Regions from separate parts of the Agrobacterium sp. GD03872 genome, predicted to be linked through region 2. Evidence: predicted binding sites of a transcription regulator. Region 2 holds the regulator's gene; each other region holds the start of a gene.
What was found. The regulator PhoB, encoded in region 2, activates phosphate uptake and scavenging genes when phosphate is short. The targets are predictions, from matches to a motif close to TGTCATNNANCTGTCAT.

Region 1: the regulator PhoB is predicted to act here: its motif matches at 2,558-2,574, upstream of phnC (phosphonate ABC transporter ATP-binding protein).
Region 3: the regulator PhoB is predicted to act here: its motif matches at 3,143-3,159, upstream of N5D22_RS10475 (DUF3419 family protein).

The regions. Positions count from the first base shown of each region.
Region 1 is NZ_JAOCCY010000007.1:170,768-175,465, reverse strand. Features, by position in the region: gene phnE (phosphonate ABC transporter, permease protein PhnE) at 1-445, opposite strand, end outside; gene phnD (phosphonate ABC transporter substrate-binding protein) at 507-1,499, opposite strand; gene phnC (phosphonate ABC transporter ATP-binding protein) at 1,526-2,368, opposite strand; gene N5D22_RS17495 (LysR substrate-binding domain-containing protein) at 2,692-3,552, opposite strand; gene psrA (iron-containing alcohol dehydrogenase PsrA) at 3,689-4,698, shown strand, end outside.
Region 2 is NZ_JAOCCY010000002.1:505,820-510,517, reverse strand. Features, by position in the region: gene N5D22_RS06450 (aspartate aminotransferase family protein) at 1-251, opposite strand, end outside; gene N5D22_RS06445 (GcrA family cell cycle regulator) at 683-1,216, shown strand; gene phoB (phosphate regulon transcriptional regulator PhoB) at 1,533-2,216, opposite strand; gene phoU (phosphate signaling complex protein PhoU) at 2,247-2,972, opposite strand; gene pstB (phosphate ABC transporter ATP-binding protein PstB) at 3,068-3,883, opposite strand; gene pstA (phosphate ABC transporter permease PstA) at 3,898-4,698, opposite strand, start outside.
Region 3 is NZ_JAOCCY010000003.1:566,265-570,962, forward strand. Features, by position in the region: gene N5D22_RS10460 (pyrophosphate--fructose-6-phosphate 1-phosphotransferase) at 1-1,009, shown strand, start outside; gene N5D22_RS10465 (LysE family translocator) at 1,062-1,697, shown strand; gene N5D22_RS10470 (lytic transglycosylase domain-containing protein) at 1,834-2,895, shown strand; gene N5D22_RS10475 (DUF3419 family protein) at 3,203-4,453, shown strand; gene N5D22_RS10480 (class I SAM-dependent methyltransferase) at 4,450-4,698, shown strand, end outside.

The DNA of each region.
Region 1 (4,698 bases), on a different contig from region 2:
CGCCGGCAAACGGCCCAAGACCCACCGCCACCACAAAAAGCACCGCAAACACGACTTCGTGGATGGCGCGGAACATATCCATCAGGCGTCGGACGGGGTGCAGCACCCACCATGGCGCCATGTTGTGCGCTGAAACTATGCCGAGCGGGATGGAGAAAATGACCGCGAGGAACGTGCCCCAAAGTGCGATCTGCACGGTGACGACCATTTCTTCCAGATAATATCGCCAGTCGCTGAAATCGGGCTTCATGAAACCGCTGGCATATTCGGCCATGTTGCCGGCATCGGTGAAGAGATAGGTCCATCTGCCCATCTCGGCCGGCGCCCAGCTATAGGCCAGCGCCGCGACAACGGCCAGCAGGATGAGACCGTTTCGCGTCCCGCCCGGCTGCTTCGGCAAAGGTACGGTCACCGCAGTGTCTGTTGTCGTCATCGCTTTGGTCATGGAATTCGTCCCGCATTGGAGGAGGAGACAGGCCTGATGGCCTGCCTCATGGTCGGTCAGCTCAGTTGCCGAGCTTGGCGAGTTCGGCTTCGTATCTTGCCTTCTGCGCCGTCAGATACTTGATCCTTGTTTCCTTTGTTGCGGCATCGAGCTTTGCATCGCCCTGCGCCTGGGCAATCGCCTTGCTCAGCTCCATGACGCGGATCGGCAGCAGCTGGTTGTCGTTGGAGGCGCGGAACGGCGACCATTTCAGGCCGGCGAGGATCTTTTTCTCCTCTTCGATATTGCCCTTGGACTTATCGGTGCCGAAGGTCAGGAAAAAATCGCGGATTTTGGTCTTGGCCTCTTCCGACAGGTCCTTGCGCCAGACAATCGGGTCGGCCGGGATCAGGGGCGAGCGCCAGATTTCGCGGATGTTGGCGAAGGCCTTGGGGTTGTTCTGCTCGATGAGCGCCATGTTTTCGGTGTTGTTGGCCGCAGCATCGACCTGCCGGTTGGCCACAGCCATGGCGTTGGTTTCATGATTGGCATTGGTGACGTTCTTGAAGCACGTCTTCGGGTCGACATTGTTCTTCGAGAAGACAAAGGTCATCGGCACGAGATAACCGGAGGTCGAGTTGACGTCGCCGAGACCGAAGTTGAGCGACCGGTCACATTTCAGAAGCTGGTCGATCGTCTGGACCGGCGAATCTTTCGGCACGATGACGACGGACCAGTAGCCTGGCTCACCGGTCGAGGCGACGCTTTGCACGAAGACCTCGCCCTCGGCGCGGTCGACGGCTTCCATGGCCGACTTGTTGCCGTACCATGCCATCTGCACCTTGTTGAAGCGCATGCCTTCGATGATGCCGGCATAATCGGAAGCGAAGAAGGGTTTTACCTCAAGGCCGGTCTTTTCCTTCATCGCATCGAGGAAGGGCAGCCAGCTGCCCTTGAGGTTCTGCTGGGATTCGGTCGAGATAATACCGAAGTTGATGGTCTCTGCCGCATGCGCTGCAGACCCCAGAGTAAAGGCGAGCGACATCGCCGCCATGCTTTTCAGGATCGCGTTCATCGTAGTCTCCGTGTCGTCAAACGTGGTTAGGCGGGCAGGGGCTGGGCCTGCAGTCTCTGGAGCGCCGGCCTGATGGCCGGAGCGGCATGACCTGCCGGAGCATCCGGCAGGACCAGTTCTTCCGAGGCCGCGCCATAGAGTTCGGCCAGGAATTCGTTCGTCAGCGCGCTGGAAGGTCCGTCATAGACGATCTTGCCGTTGCGCATCGCAACGGTGCGCGGGCAATAACGGCGCGCATATTCCACCTGATGCAGCGACACGACGACGGTGATGCCGTCCCTGGCATTGATGTCGGAGAGAACGTCCATGACACGCCGTGCGGAGGAGGGGTCAAGCGCCGAAATCGGCTCGTCGGCAATCAGGATTTCCGCTTCCTGCACCAATGTACGGGCAATGGCGGCGCGCTGCTGCTGGCCGCCCGAGAGTGTCGAGGACCGCTGGGCGACGACCTGGGGAATGCCGACCCGCTCCAGAGCCGCCTGCGCCCTGTGTTTCTCATCGCGATTGAAGAGGCCAAGCGTGCCGCGCCAGCCCGGCGTGCGGCCGAGGTGACCAATCAGGACATTGGTCAGCACCGAAAGGCGGCCGACCAGATTGAATTGCTGGAAAATAACCGAAACGCGGCCGCGCTTCAGGCGTCGGTTGAGACGCCCGCTCTCCTGACAGAGATCGCCCAGCACATCAATGCGGCCACCGCCGGCATCGGCTATCTCGAGCCCGGCAATGTGACGGATGAGCGTGCTTTTGCCCGATCCAGACGCGCCGATAAGCGCAACCATCTCGCCGCATTCGACGGTCAGGCTCACCTTGTCCAATGCGCGTGTCTTGCCGAAAGTCTTCGAGACATTGGAGACCTTTATCGCTGTCATCGCCACCTGTTCCTTCCGCCAGAAGTCGGCATGGTTCTTCCGCTCGCAAAAGAACAGATCTCATGCGTCCAGCAGAATTATAATGTGAATCGTCCAATACAGGCCGTCTATCGATGTATAGATCCGGACTGGATACAATTACGCAGTGAATTGCCTTGGTCGAATAAGCGATTTATTACAGGTCACATGATGACAGTTTCGTGACAAAAAACAGTCTGCGACCTGTCGGCGCAATCCAAATTATCTGTCGGTACTATAGGCCAAATCTATGGGTCGTTCCGGAAGGATCCCGGTAAAGGCCGATCTCCTCCCGATTGCCGAGGCTAGAGCACGGTCTCGACAAATGCCTTGATGGATCGCACCATCTTGCGGTCTTCCAGGAAAGCCAGCCGGTATTCGGTCTTGATCATGCCGTCCGAGATGCGCAGCGTCTTCAGGCGCGGGTGCGGGACAAACTCGAAATCGGCGACGACGCCGATCCCCAGTCCGCGCTCCACGGCCTTCCACACACCTTCCCGGCTTCCGATTTCCATGAATGGCGTGAGAACGACGTTGGCGGCTTCGGCGGCCTGTTCGAGGGCATAACGGGTGGTCGATCCCTCCTCCCTGAGGATAAGGGGCTCGCCTGCCAGCTCGGCCAGCTCGATTTCGTCCCTCTGCCACCAGACATGGTCTTCGCTCACGAAGGCAACGATCTCCTGCGTGCTGAAACTGACCGTCTTGATGCGCGGGTCATCGATCGTGTGCGCGAGGACCGCAATATCCGCCTCAAGCTCCAGAATGCGCTTCAATGTGCGGTCGGAGTTGCCGAGAAGCATGTTGACCTTGAAGGAGGGATAGCGCTCGATGAAGCGGGCGATCATATCCGTGGCATGGAAGGGGCTGACAGCGGCAATCTTGAGCGCGCCGGTTTTCAGTTCGCCGAAATTGAGGAGCAGTTCTTCGGCCTCGTCATGAAGCTTGAACAGCCTCGCACTGATGGCAAGCAGCGAACGACCCGCCTCGGTCAGCTCGATCTGGCGTCCCTGGCGGAGAAAAAGCTCGATACCGTAACGCTCCTCCAGTTCGCGGACCTGGGTTGTCAAAGTCGGCTGGCTGACCCTGAGTGCCCGCGCCGCGGCGGAGAAGCCGCGATGGGTGGCAACCGCCTGAAAAGCTCTCAGATGGGTGAAGACGATGGCCATGCAAACTCCCTGTGTCCGTCTCGCCGATTGCAGCGCGGTCTCATCCATAGATACTATCAATGGATCGCAACAGAAATATGGATTGGATTTATTGTCCGGGCCGGGTCATTCAGTCGCCGCAACCAAGGAGCGGCCGATGCGTGTCTGGACCTATTCCAATCCTGTGAAGATCGTTTTCGGGGCCGGCGCCCTCGCCGAGGCCAGGAAGGCCGTTGGCAGCCGGGCCTATTGTCTTTTGACCTACAATGACCATCCGTTTTTCGATCAGCTTGTCGCCCGTGTCTCGCAAGAAATTGGCGAACCCGCCGTCATCGTGCGCGATGTCGAACCAAACCCCAGCTTTGATGGCCTGAAGGCCGCCTGCCGCTCCTTCGGTGCGACCTCAAGGACGCCTGAAGTCATTCTGGCGATTGGCGGCGGTTCGGTGATCGATACGGCCAAGGTTCTCTCGGCCGGCGGGGACGATTTCAGTCGAGTCCAGAATTTTCTCGAGGGGCGGACGGCAGCGGAGACATTGCTCGATCTTCCGATCATAGCCGTGCCGACGACGGCGGGAACGGGCAGCGAAGTCACCTGCTGGGCGACCGTCTGGGATACGGCCGCAAAGAAGAAATATTCGCTCGCCGATGCGCGATATTACCCGCAATACGCCATTCTGGACCCGGAACTGACGCTTGGCGTCCCGCGGGCGCTTGCGCTTTCCACCGGGCTCGACGCCCTGTCTCACGCCCTGGAAAGCATCTGGAACGTCAACGCCAATCCGGTATCCGCCAACCATGCGGTTGCTGCGGCGCTGGAAATTATCGGGGTGCTGCCGCTGCTGGTCGACAATCTCGGCGATATCGGCCTGCGTGAGCGCATGATGCGGGCGAGCCTGTCGGCGGGCCTTGCATTTTCGAACACCAAGACGGCTCTTGCACATTCCCTTTCCTATTATCTGACGCTGCATCACGGCACGGTTCACGGCATTGCCTGCTCGTTCAGCCTGCCGGCGATCATGCGAAGCGTAACCGGCCATGACGCCGATTGCGACGCCTCTCTGCGCCGCATTTTCGGCGACGATCTCGCTGCCGGCGCCGACATGCTGGAATCATTCCTGCACCGCCTCGGCGTCTCGACCACAGCGACGGATTACGGTGTAACGCG
Region 2 (4,698 bases):
AGGCGTTTTGCCAGCTTTTCCTGGCCGGGAACTTCATAGAGGTTCGAGACGTGCCAGACCTTCTCGGCCTGGGTCTTGATCGCATCCACGAGGTGCGGATGGGCATGGCCCAGCGAGTTGACCGCGACGCCCGCCGCAAAATCCAGATATCGTTCGCCGCTTTCCGTGAACAGCCAGACGCCCTCGCCTCGCTCGAAGCGCAGGGGGGCTCTTGCAAACGTATCGAACAATGGCGCGGCGGCTTCGGCCATGGCTGTATCACTCCTTGCGCGGATGCGCTGTCAGACGGTTGTCAATAGGCTCTCGGGGTTATCCCTCGCCTGAAAATCAAAAATGCCGCCTTGCGGCGGCAGGGGCACTATTGTCACTTCGCCTGCCGATGTCAACAAAAGTCCGCATTTCCCGGCCTTCTCAAGCACTAGTAGGTGCAGGCCAGCCAGCCCCAAGGTGTTGCCTTTCAGACTCAACTCGCCAGCAAGTTGGGGAAAACCGGAAAATCGATTCCAGATGATTCCCGCGACTCTTGCCACGGAGTCGGGCTGGCACTAGGTTAATCGCTAATTACTAGACTGCATTGCGGCGGAACTAGTCACCAAAAATCCGGCGGAAACCACGCTCGCGGCATGTCCACGAGACGGAGAGGGATTCTGCCGAAATTATACGCGACAAGCGGAGAAGCGGCATGAACTGGACAGACGAGCGGGTCGAGAAACTCAAGAAATTGTGGGCCGAGGGACTGAGCGCCAGCCAGATAGCAGCACAGCTGGGCGGTGTCAGCCGCAATGCCGTCATCGGCAAGGTCCATCGCCTCAATCTGCCGGGACGCGTCAAGGCCGGCGGTCCGGTCACTTCGGCGCGCTCCGCGCCCAAGCGTACCGCGGCTCCTGCCCCACGCGCGACGAATTTCGCGACCCGCGTCAGCGCAGCACCGGCACGCGCCCTGAACCGTTCGAACGCGGCAACGGCGCTGCACGAGGAGATCGACATCGAGACCGCTGAGGTCCTCGATTACGCTCCTTCGAGAAATGTCGTGACGCCGATTTCCCGTCGCCTGACGCTGACGGAACTGACGGAGCGCACCTGCAAGTGGCCGGTCGGCGACCCGTTGAAAGACGACTTCCATTTCTGCGGTTGTGAAGCGCTGGAATCTTCGCCCTATTGCAAGTTCCATGCGAAGCTTGCCTACCAGCCGGTAAGCGAGCGCCGCAAGGCTTGAGTGTTGCGGCACGCATTCGACACTCAAAAACTACGGGCCTTCGGGCCCGTTTTTTTTTGTGACAGAACTCGAGGCAGTTCCTGCGTCAGCCCATCAGCGAAACGCTGAGCCTATCCTGCATCACTGCTCCACCTGACCCGCAATCCGGATTTCATTGCCGGATTCCTGCGGGTGCTTGGTCGTCCCTTGAGACAAAGACCAAGCTGCCACATGTGGGGAAAACCCAAAAAACGAAAGGCCCGACGCCATTCCGGTGTCGGGCCTTTCGGTTTTTGGTGGAATGTGGTCCAGAGCGGAACCGTCAGTTTGGCCCGGCTCAGGCTTCCATCGAATATCCGGCGCCGCGAACGGTGCGGATGACATCCTGCATATGCGAAAAATTGAGCGCCTTGCGCAGGCGTCCGACATGCACGTCGACGGTGCGCTCATCCACATAGATATCGTGACCCCAGACGCCATCCAGCAGTTGCGAACGAGAGAATACCCGGCCCGGAGAGGTCATCAGGAATTCCAGCAGGCGGAACTCCGTCGGCCCGAGGCGCACTTCGCGGCTCTTGCGGTGAACGCGATGGGTCTCGCGATCCAGTTCGATATCGCCGCATTTCAGCACCGAAGACAAAACCTCGGGGCGGGCGCGGCGCAGCATCGCCTTGACGCGGGCCATGAGTTCCGGTGTCGAGAACGGCTTGACGACATAATCGTCGGCGCCGGTGGCAAGACCGCGAACCCTTTCGCTTTCCTCGCCGCGCGCCGTCAGCATGATGATGGGCAGGCGTTCGGTTTCCGGCCGCATTCTGAGCCGACGGCACAGTTCGATACCGGAAACGCCGGGTAGCATCCAATCCAGGATGAGAAGATCCGGAATGCGTTCCTGCAGCCTGATTTCCGCCTCGTCTCCACGCGGTATCGTGTCGACGTCGTATCCCTCAGCCTCGAGATTGTAACGAAGCAGGACGCTCAGCGCTTCCTCGTCTTCCACAACTGCAATCTTGGGCACCATATGCTAACTCCGCAAGCCTTCGCCTGTCTGTTACTCGGTCACCGAACCGAGCGTGTTGGAACTGTCGTCCTTCGGACGCTCGCCTTCCGGCTGACTGCCGGTGGTCATGTAATAGATCGTCTCGGCGATATTGGTGGCGTGGTCGCCGATACGCTCGATGTTCTTGGCGCAGAACAGAAGATGCGTGCAGGTGGTGATGTTGCGCGGGTCTTCCATCATGTAGGTCAGAAGCTCACGGAAGAGCGACGTATACATGGCGTCGATTTCTTCGTCGCGCTCGCGAATGGCGTTGGCCTTCTCGGCGGAACGCGTGGAATAAACGTCGAGCACTTCCTTGAGCTGCACCAGCGCCAATTCGGACAGGTGCTCGATACCGCGGGCCAGCTTGCGCGGAACGCCCGTTCCGGCAACCGCGATGACACGCTTGGCGGTATTCTTGCCGAGATCGCCGACACGCTCGAGATCGCCGGCAATTCGCAGGGTGCCGATAATCTCGCGAAGGTCGGATGCGACCGGCTGCCGTCTGGCGATGGTGACGATGGCCTTGTCACCGATTTCCCGCTCGGAATGATCGAGGATCGTATCGTCGGAAATGACTTTCTGGGCGAGCGCGGCGTCGGAATTGACGAGCGCGCGCACGGCATCGGCGCACATCTGTTCCGCAAGGCCGCCCATTTCGGCGATGCGGCGCGTCAGAAACTTCAATTCGTCGTCATAGACGGACAGGATATGCGAATGGGTCGTTGTCTGTGTCATGGTCTAGTCCTCCGGCTTGGCCTGCATGCGCGTGCCCGGAAGCGGGCACGCAGAGGCACCAGTCTTGTTCAGTTTTAATGAAGCGTCGGCCGGGATCAGCCGAAGCGGCCCATGATGTAGTCCTGCGTGCGCTGGTCGTCCGGATTGGTGAACATCTTGTCGGTTTCGTTTTCCTCGACAAGATGACCAAGATGGAACATGGCCGTGCGCTGGGAAACACGCGCCGCCTGCTGCATGGAGTGCGTGACGATGACGATCGTGTAATTGGTGCGCAGTTCGTGGATCAGCTCCTCGACCTTTGCAGTCGCGATCGGGTCCAGCGCCGAGCAGGGTTCGTCCATCAGGATCACTTCCGGGCTGACGGCAACGGCGCGCGCAATGCAAAGACGCTGCTGCTGGCCGCCGGAAAGACCGGTGCCGGATTCGTGCAGACGATCCTTCACTTCGTTCCAGAGACCCGCCTTCTGCAGGCTCTGCTCAACGATCTGGTCCATATCCGCCTTGTTACGGGCGAGGCCATGGATGCGCGGGCCATAGGAAATGTTTTCGTAGATCGACTTCGGAAAGGGGTTCGGCTTCTGGAACACCATGCCGACGCGGGCGCGCAACTCCACGACGTCGATCGCCTGATCGTAGATATCATCGGTATCGAGCGTGATCTTGCCGGTAACCCGGCAACCGTCGATCGTGTCGTTCATACGGTTCAGGGTACGCAGGAATGTGGATTTGCCGCAGCCGGACGGGCCGATAAGCGCGGTCACCGTATTTTCCCGAACGTTGAGGTTCACGTCGTAAAGCGCGCGCTTTTCGCCGTAATAAACCGAAACGTCCTTGCCGATCATCTTGTATGAAACTTCATTCATTTTCTTGTCCAGCGCCTTTTCAACTGCTGCTTCCGACAACATGTTCATTGCTCAATCTCCCTCTACCAGCGCCGCTCGAAGCGGCGACGCAACAGGATTGCGCCAACATTCATGACGATGAGGAACAAAAGCAGGATGATGATAGCGCCAGATGTTCTTTCGACAAAGGCGCGTTCAGCTTCGTTCGCCCACATGTAAATCTGCACCGGCAGGGCCGTGGACGGGTCCATCGGCGTTGTCGGGTAATTCGCGACGAATGCCACCATGCCGATCAGGAGCAGCGGTGCGGTCTCGCCCAGCGCGTGGGCAAGGCCGATGATGGTGCCGGTCAGGATGCCGGGCATGGCGAGCGGCAGCACGTGGTGGAAGATCGTCTGCATCTTGGAGGCGCCGAGACCTAGGGCTGCGGCGCGGATCGACGGCGGCACGGCTTTCAGGGCAGCGCGGGTCGCGATGATGATGGTCGGCAGGGTCATCAGCGTCAGGACAAGGCCGCCGACCAGCGAAGCCGAACGCGGAAAGCCCATGAAGTTGATGAAGACCGAGAGACCGAGCAGACCGTAAACGATCGAGGGAACAGCCGCGAGATTGTTGATGTTCACCTCGATCAGATCCGTCAACCGGTTCTTCGGGGCGAATTCCTCGAGATAGATGGAGGCCGCGACACCGATCGGCAATGACAGCACCAGCACGATCAGCATCATGTAGAAGGAGCCGATGAGCGCCACGCCGACACCCGCGGCTTCCGGACGGCTCGATGCGCCGTTGACGAAAATGCCGGTGTTGAAGTGTTTGCCGAGCTGGCCGCTTTCGGCGAGCTGGTTCATCCAGCCGAGCTGCTGGTTGGAGATACGGCGATTGGC
Region 3 (4,698 bases), on a different contig from region 2:
CCGTTACGGCGGCTCGCCGATCGGCAATAGCCGCGTCAAGCTCACCAATGCCGCCGATTGCGCCAAGCGCGGTCTGGTCAAGGAAGGCGACAATCCGCTGCGCGTCGCGGCTGACCGGCTGGCGGCTGACGGCATCACCATTCTCCACACCATCGGCGGCGACGACACCAACACGACGGCAGCGGACCTTGCCGCCTATCTCGGCGCCAACGGCTACAACCTCACCGTTGTCGGCCTGCCGAAGACGGTGGATAATGACGTGGTGCCGATCAAGCAGTCGCTCGGCGCCTGGACGGCCGCCGAAGTCGGCGCATCCTTCTTCGACAATGTCAGCAACGAACAGAGCGCTGCGCCGAAAACCTTCGTCATCCACGAAGTCATGGGCCGCCATTGCGGCTGGCTGACCGCCGCCACCGCCCGCGCCTATATCCAGAAGACCAGCGGCAACGACTATGTCGAAGGTCTGATGATGAACACGCAGATGAAGAACATCGACGGCATCTACCTGCCGGAAATGGCCTTCGACATCGAGGCGGAAGCCGAGCGCCTGAAGGAAATCATGGACAGGAACGGTTATGTCACACTGTTCGTTTCCGAAGGTGCGGGCCTCGATTCCATCGTCGCCGAGCGCGAAGCCTCCGGCGAGGCCGTCAAGCGCGACGCTTTCGGCCATGTGAAGATCGACACCATCAATGTCGGCGGCTGGTTCCAGAAGCAGTTCGCCAGCCTCATCGGTGCGGAACGCTCCATGGTGCAGAAATCGGGCTATTTCGCCCGCTCCGCCGCCGCCAATGGCGACGACCTGCGCCTCATTCAGGGCATGGTCGATCTCGCCGTCGAAAGCGCGCTCAACAAGGTCTCCGGCGTCACCGGCCATGACGAAGACCAGAATGGCAAATTGCGGACCATCGAGTTTCCGCGTATCAAGGGCGGAAAGCATTTCGACCTCTCTGCAAAATGGTTTACCGAAGTGATGGAACACGTCGGTCAGCCGTTCACAGCCGCCTGATTTTAAGATAGTCTAAAATAAGACGGCGACAGGGAGGGCAAGGAGGAAGAGAATGTCTGGACAGGCCTGGCTGATTTTTTGTGCAGCATGTGCCGTTGTGTTCGCACTCCCCTCTCCCCTTGTATTCTCTGTCGCCTCCTACGCCGCCATTCGCGGCAGGAAGACGGTCTTCGCCTCCGTCAGCGGCGGCGCTCTCGGCATCGTCACGGCCATGACGATCTCAGCCATTCCGGTGGCCGGTCTCGCCTGGCTGCCGCAATCCTTCGTGGAAATCGTGCAATGGGCCGGCATCGGCTGGCTGATGCTGTTCCTTCTGTGGACCTTCGCCACGCCTGCCGCCCAGGCGGCCAATGCCGACAATGACAATCTGCCGGGCAAATCCTGGAGCGGCATTTTCCGTGATTGTTACGCCATTGCCGCCCTGCGGCCGCGCTACTTCGCTTTTTTTCTGGCGTTGCTGCCGCAATTCGTTTCCACGTCAGGCAATGCAATTGAAACGCTTGCCATGGCGCAGGCCGCCATCCTTCTCCTGACGCTGGTGATTCTGACCGCGCAGGCGCTGTTTGCCGGGCCTACTCTGGCGATGGTGCGCCGCATGTCGGGCGATAAAAAAATCCGGCCGAAATACCGCACCCACTTCATTTCCGGCCGCGCCGTCAGCGCCGGATACAGGCGCATCGCAGCCTGAAAAACCACCCGAAAGCCGGGGAGAAACGTCCCGGCTTGCCGCTATCCTTACAATAGGTTAATGAAGGCTCGACGGGACACTGCCTGCTTCGCTCGACGCGGGGGTATCGAAAGACAGGCATAACGAAGGCGGCAACATGCGAAATTCGGGAAAATTCCGCGGAAGAAGTGCACTTCTTCTGTCTTCCACCGTGGGTCTGGCACTGGCATTGAGCGCATGCACCAGCGTCGAATATACCGCGAAGGAAGGGCCGGACGGCCCGAAAATCGCGACGGTCAGCCCCACTGCCGTCCCTGCGCAAACACCGGCGCAGCCGGCAACAGCCGAAGCCGCAGCGGGCGCAACCCCGGCAGCAGCAACGGTGCAGACGGCCGAAGCCGCAACCTCTTCCCAGCCGACAGCACTTCCCACAGCCGTCGCCGTCAAGGGCGGACGCGTGGCCCTGCCGCCAGCTTCGGAAATCGCAGCCGCCGCAGCCCTCACCACGCAGATGCAGCCGCAGCAGAACGAAATTGCCCAGACCACCGTTGCGACCTCCACGGCCGCAGCGCTTGCACCGACAAGTACCGCCCCGGCAGCCGCAGCCATCGAAACGGCCGACATGGCGGCGAAACCGGCCGCCGCCGACCTGCCGCAGGTCGTCGCCGTCAAGGGCAGCTTCCCGCCCGCTCCGCCGCCGCCCGGTTCGCCCTCCATCGGCACCGAACTGACGGCCGAACGGAAAGTCATTCCCCTGCCGAAGCCGGACAGCACGGTTCTCGCCTATGCCGCCGGCCCCACCAATGCCGCGCTGGCCGCCATCCGCCAGAACGAATCAATGACGGCACCGCTCAATTCGGCTCCGGCCGGACGCGAAAAGCTGAGCGGACTGATTACCAAATACGCCACCATGTATGATGTGCCGGAAGATCTGGTTCACCGCGTGGTGCGGCGCGAAAGCATGTATAATCCCGGCGCCTATAGCAGCGGCAATTTCGGCCTGATGCAGATCCGGCACGCCACCGCCCGCTCCATGGGCTTCGACGGCCCGGCCTCCGGCCTGTTCGATGCCGAAACCAACCTCAAATATGCCGTCAAATATCTGCGCGGCGCATGGGTCGTGGCGGGTAACGACCGCGACAACGCGGTCCGGCTTTATGCGCGCGGTTATTATTACGACGCCAAGCGCAAGGGCATGCTGCACGTTCTGCGCAAGTGAGGGCCTCCGGCTGCGCTGGGAGCGCCGTGCTACCAGGCAGCCTTTTTAAATAAACGCCGCATAGGTTTCTTTCGTCGTCCTCGGGCCTGTCCCGAGGATCTGCAAGCTTTTGATTTTTACGATACGTGGCTGGATCCCCGGGACAAGCCCGAGGATGACGCCGCAACCAATGGAAGCCTGTCGGCAATCCGAGATTGGGGCTGGTTTTCCACCGTCTCCCTTATTCCCCACCCTTGCCCACAGCCCCTGTCATCAAATTGTAGTGTCACGGCTGTAGACGCCTCTCAATCGACTGAGAGGTGAACAAATGACGAGTGCGGCACCCAAGACCGGCTTCAGCAAGAACACGAAACTGAAGTCCGCATTGCTCCAGCACAAGGCACTCTCCAAAAGCGGACTGTCCGAGCGCTTCTTCGGCGTCCTTTTTTCCGGCCTCGTTTATCCGCAGATCTGGGAAGACCCGGAGATCGATATGGAGGCGATGGAGCTGGGCGAAGGTCACCGCATCGTCACCATCGGTTCGGGCGGCTGCAACATGCTGGCCTATCTCTCCCGCAATCCGGCCAGCATCGATGTCGTTGATCTCAACCCGCACCATATCGCGCTGAACAAGCTGAAGCTCGCCGCCTTCCGCCATCTGCCGGCGCATCAGGACGTGGTGCGCCATTTCGGCCGCGCCAATACGCGCAGCAACAGCCACGGTTACGACCGCTTCATCGCCGAGCATCTCGACGCCACGACCAAGGCTTACTGGTCGAAGCGCACCCTTTCCGGCCGCCGCCGCATCTCTGTCTTCGACAGGAATATCTATCGCACCGGCCTGCTCGGCCGCTTCATCGGCGCCGGCCATCTGATGGCCCGGCTGCACGGCGTGAAGCTCACCGAAATGGCCAAGACCCGCACGCTGGACGAGCAGCGCCAGTTCTTCGACAGCAAGGTCGCGCCGCTGTTCGACAAGCCGGTGGTACGCTGGCTGACGAAGCGCAAGAGCTCCCTGTTCGGCCTCGGCATTCCGCCGCGCCAATATGACGAGCTGGCCAGCCTTTCCGATAACGGCACGGTTGCCTCGGTTCTCAAGCAGCGACTGGAAAAACTTGCCTGCAACTTCCCGCTCAGCGACAATTATTTCGCCTGGCAGGCCTTCGCGCGCCGTTATCCCGAGCCGCATGAGGGCGCCCTGCCCGCCTATCTCAAGCAGGAATATTACGAGACGATCCGCAACAACACGGCGCGCGTCGCGGTGCACCACGCCACCTATACCGAGCTTCTCTCGCGCAAGCCGGCGAGCGCCGTCGACCGTTATATCCTCCTTGACGCGCAGGACTGGATGACGGACACGCAGCTCAATGAGTTGTGGTCGCAGATCAGCCGCACCGCCGCATCGGGCGCGCGCGTCATCTTCCGCACCGCGGCCGAAAAGAGCGTCATCGAAGGCCGGCTTTCCCCTGACATCCGCAACCAGTGGGTCTATCTCGAAGAGCGTTCCAACGAGCTCAACGCCATGGACCGCTCGGCCATTTACGGCGGCTTCCATATTTACGAGAGGGCTATGGCATGAGAACCGCCGGCGAGAATGTGGGCCTTGCTGACAGCGCGCATGCGAGCCTGATGGACCGCATGTATCGCCACCAGCGGCATATCTACGATATCACCCGCAAATATTACCTTCTCGGTCGCGACCGCACCATTTCCGGCCTCGACGTGCCGAAGGGCGGCTCGCTCCTGGAAGTCGGCTGCGGCACCGGCCGCAACCTGCTGCTGGCCAGCCGCAAGTTTCCGGATGCGAAACTCTTCGGCCTCGAC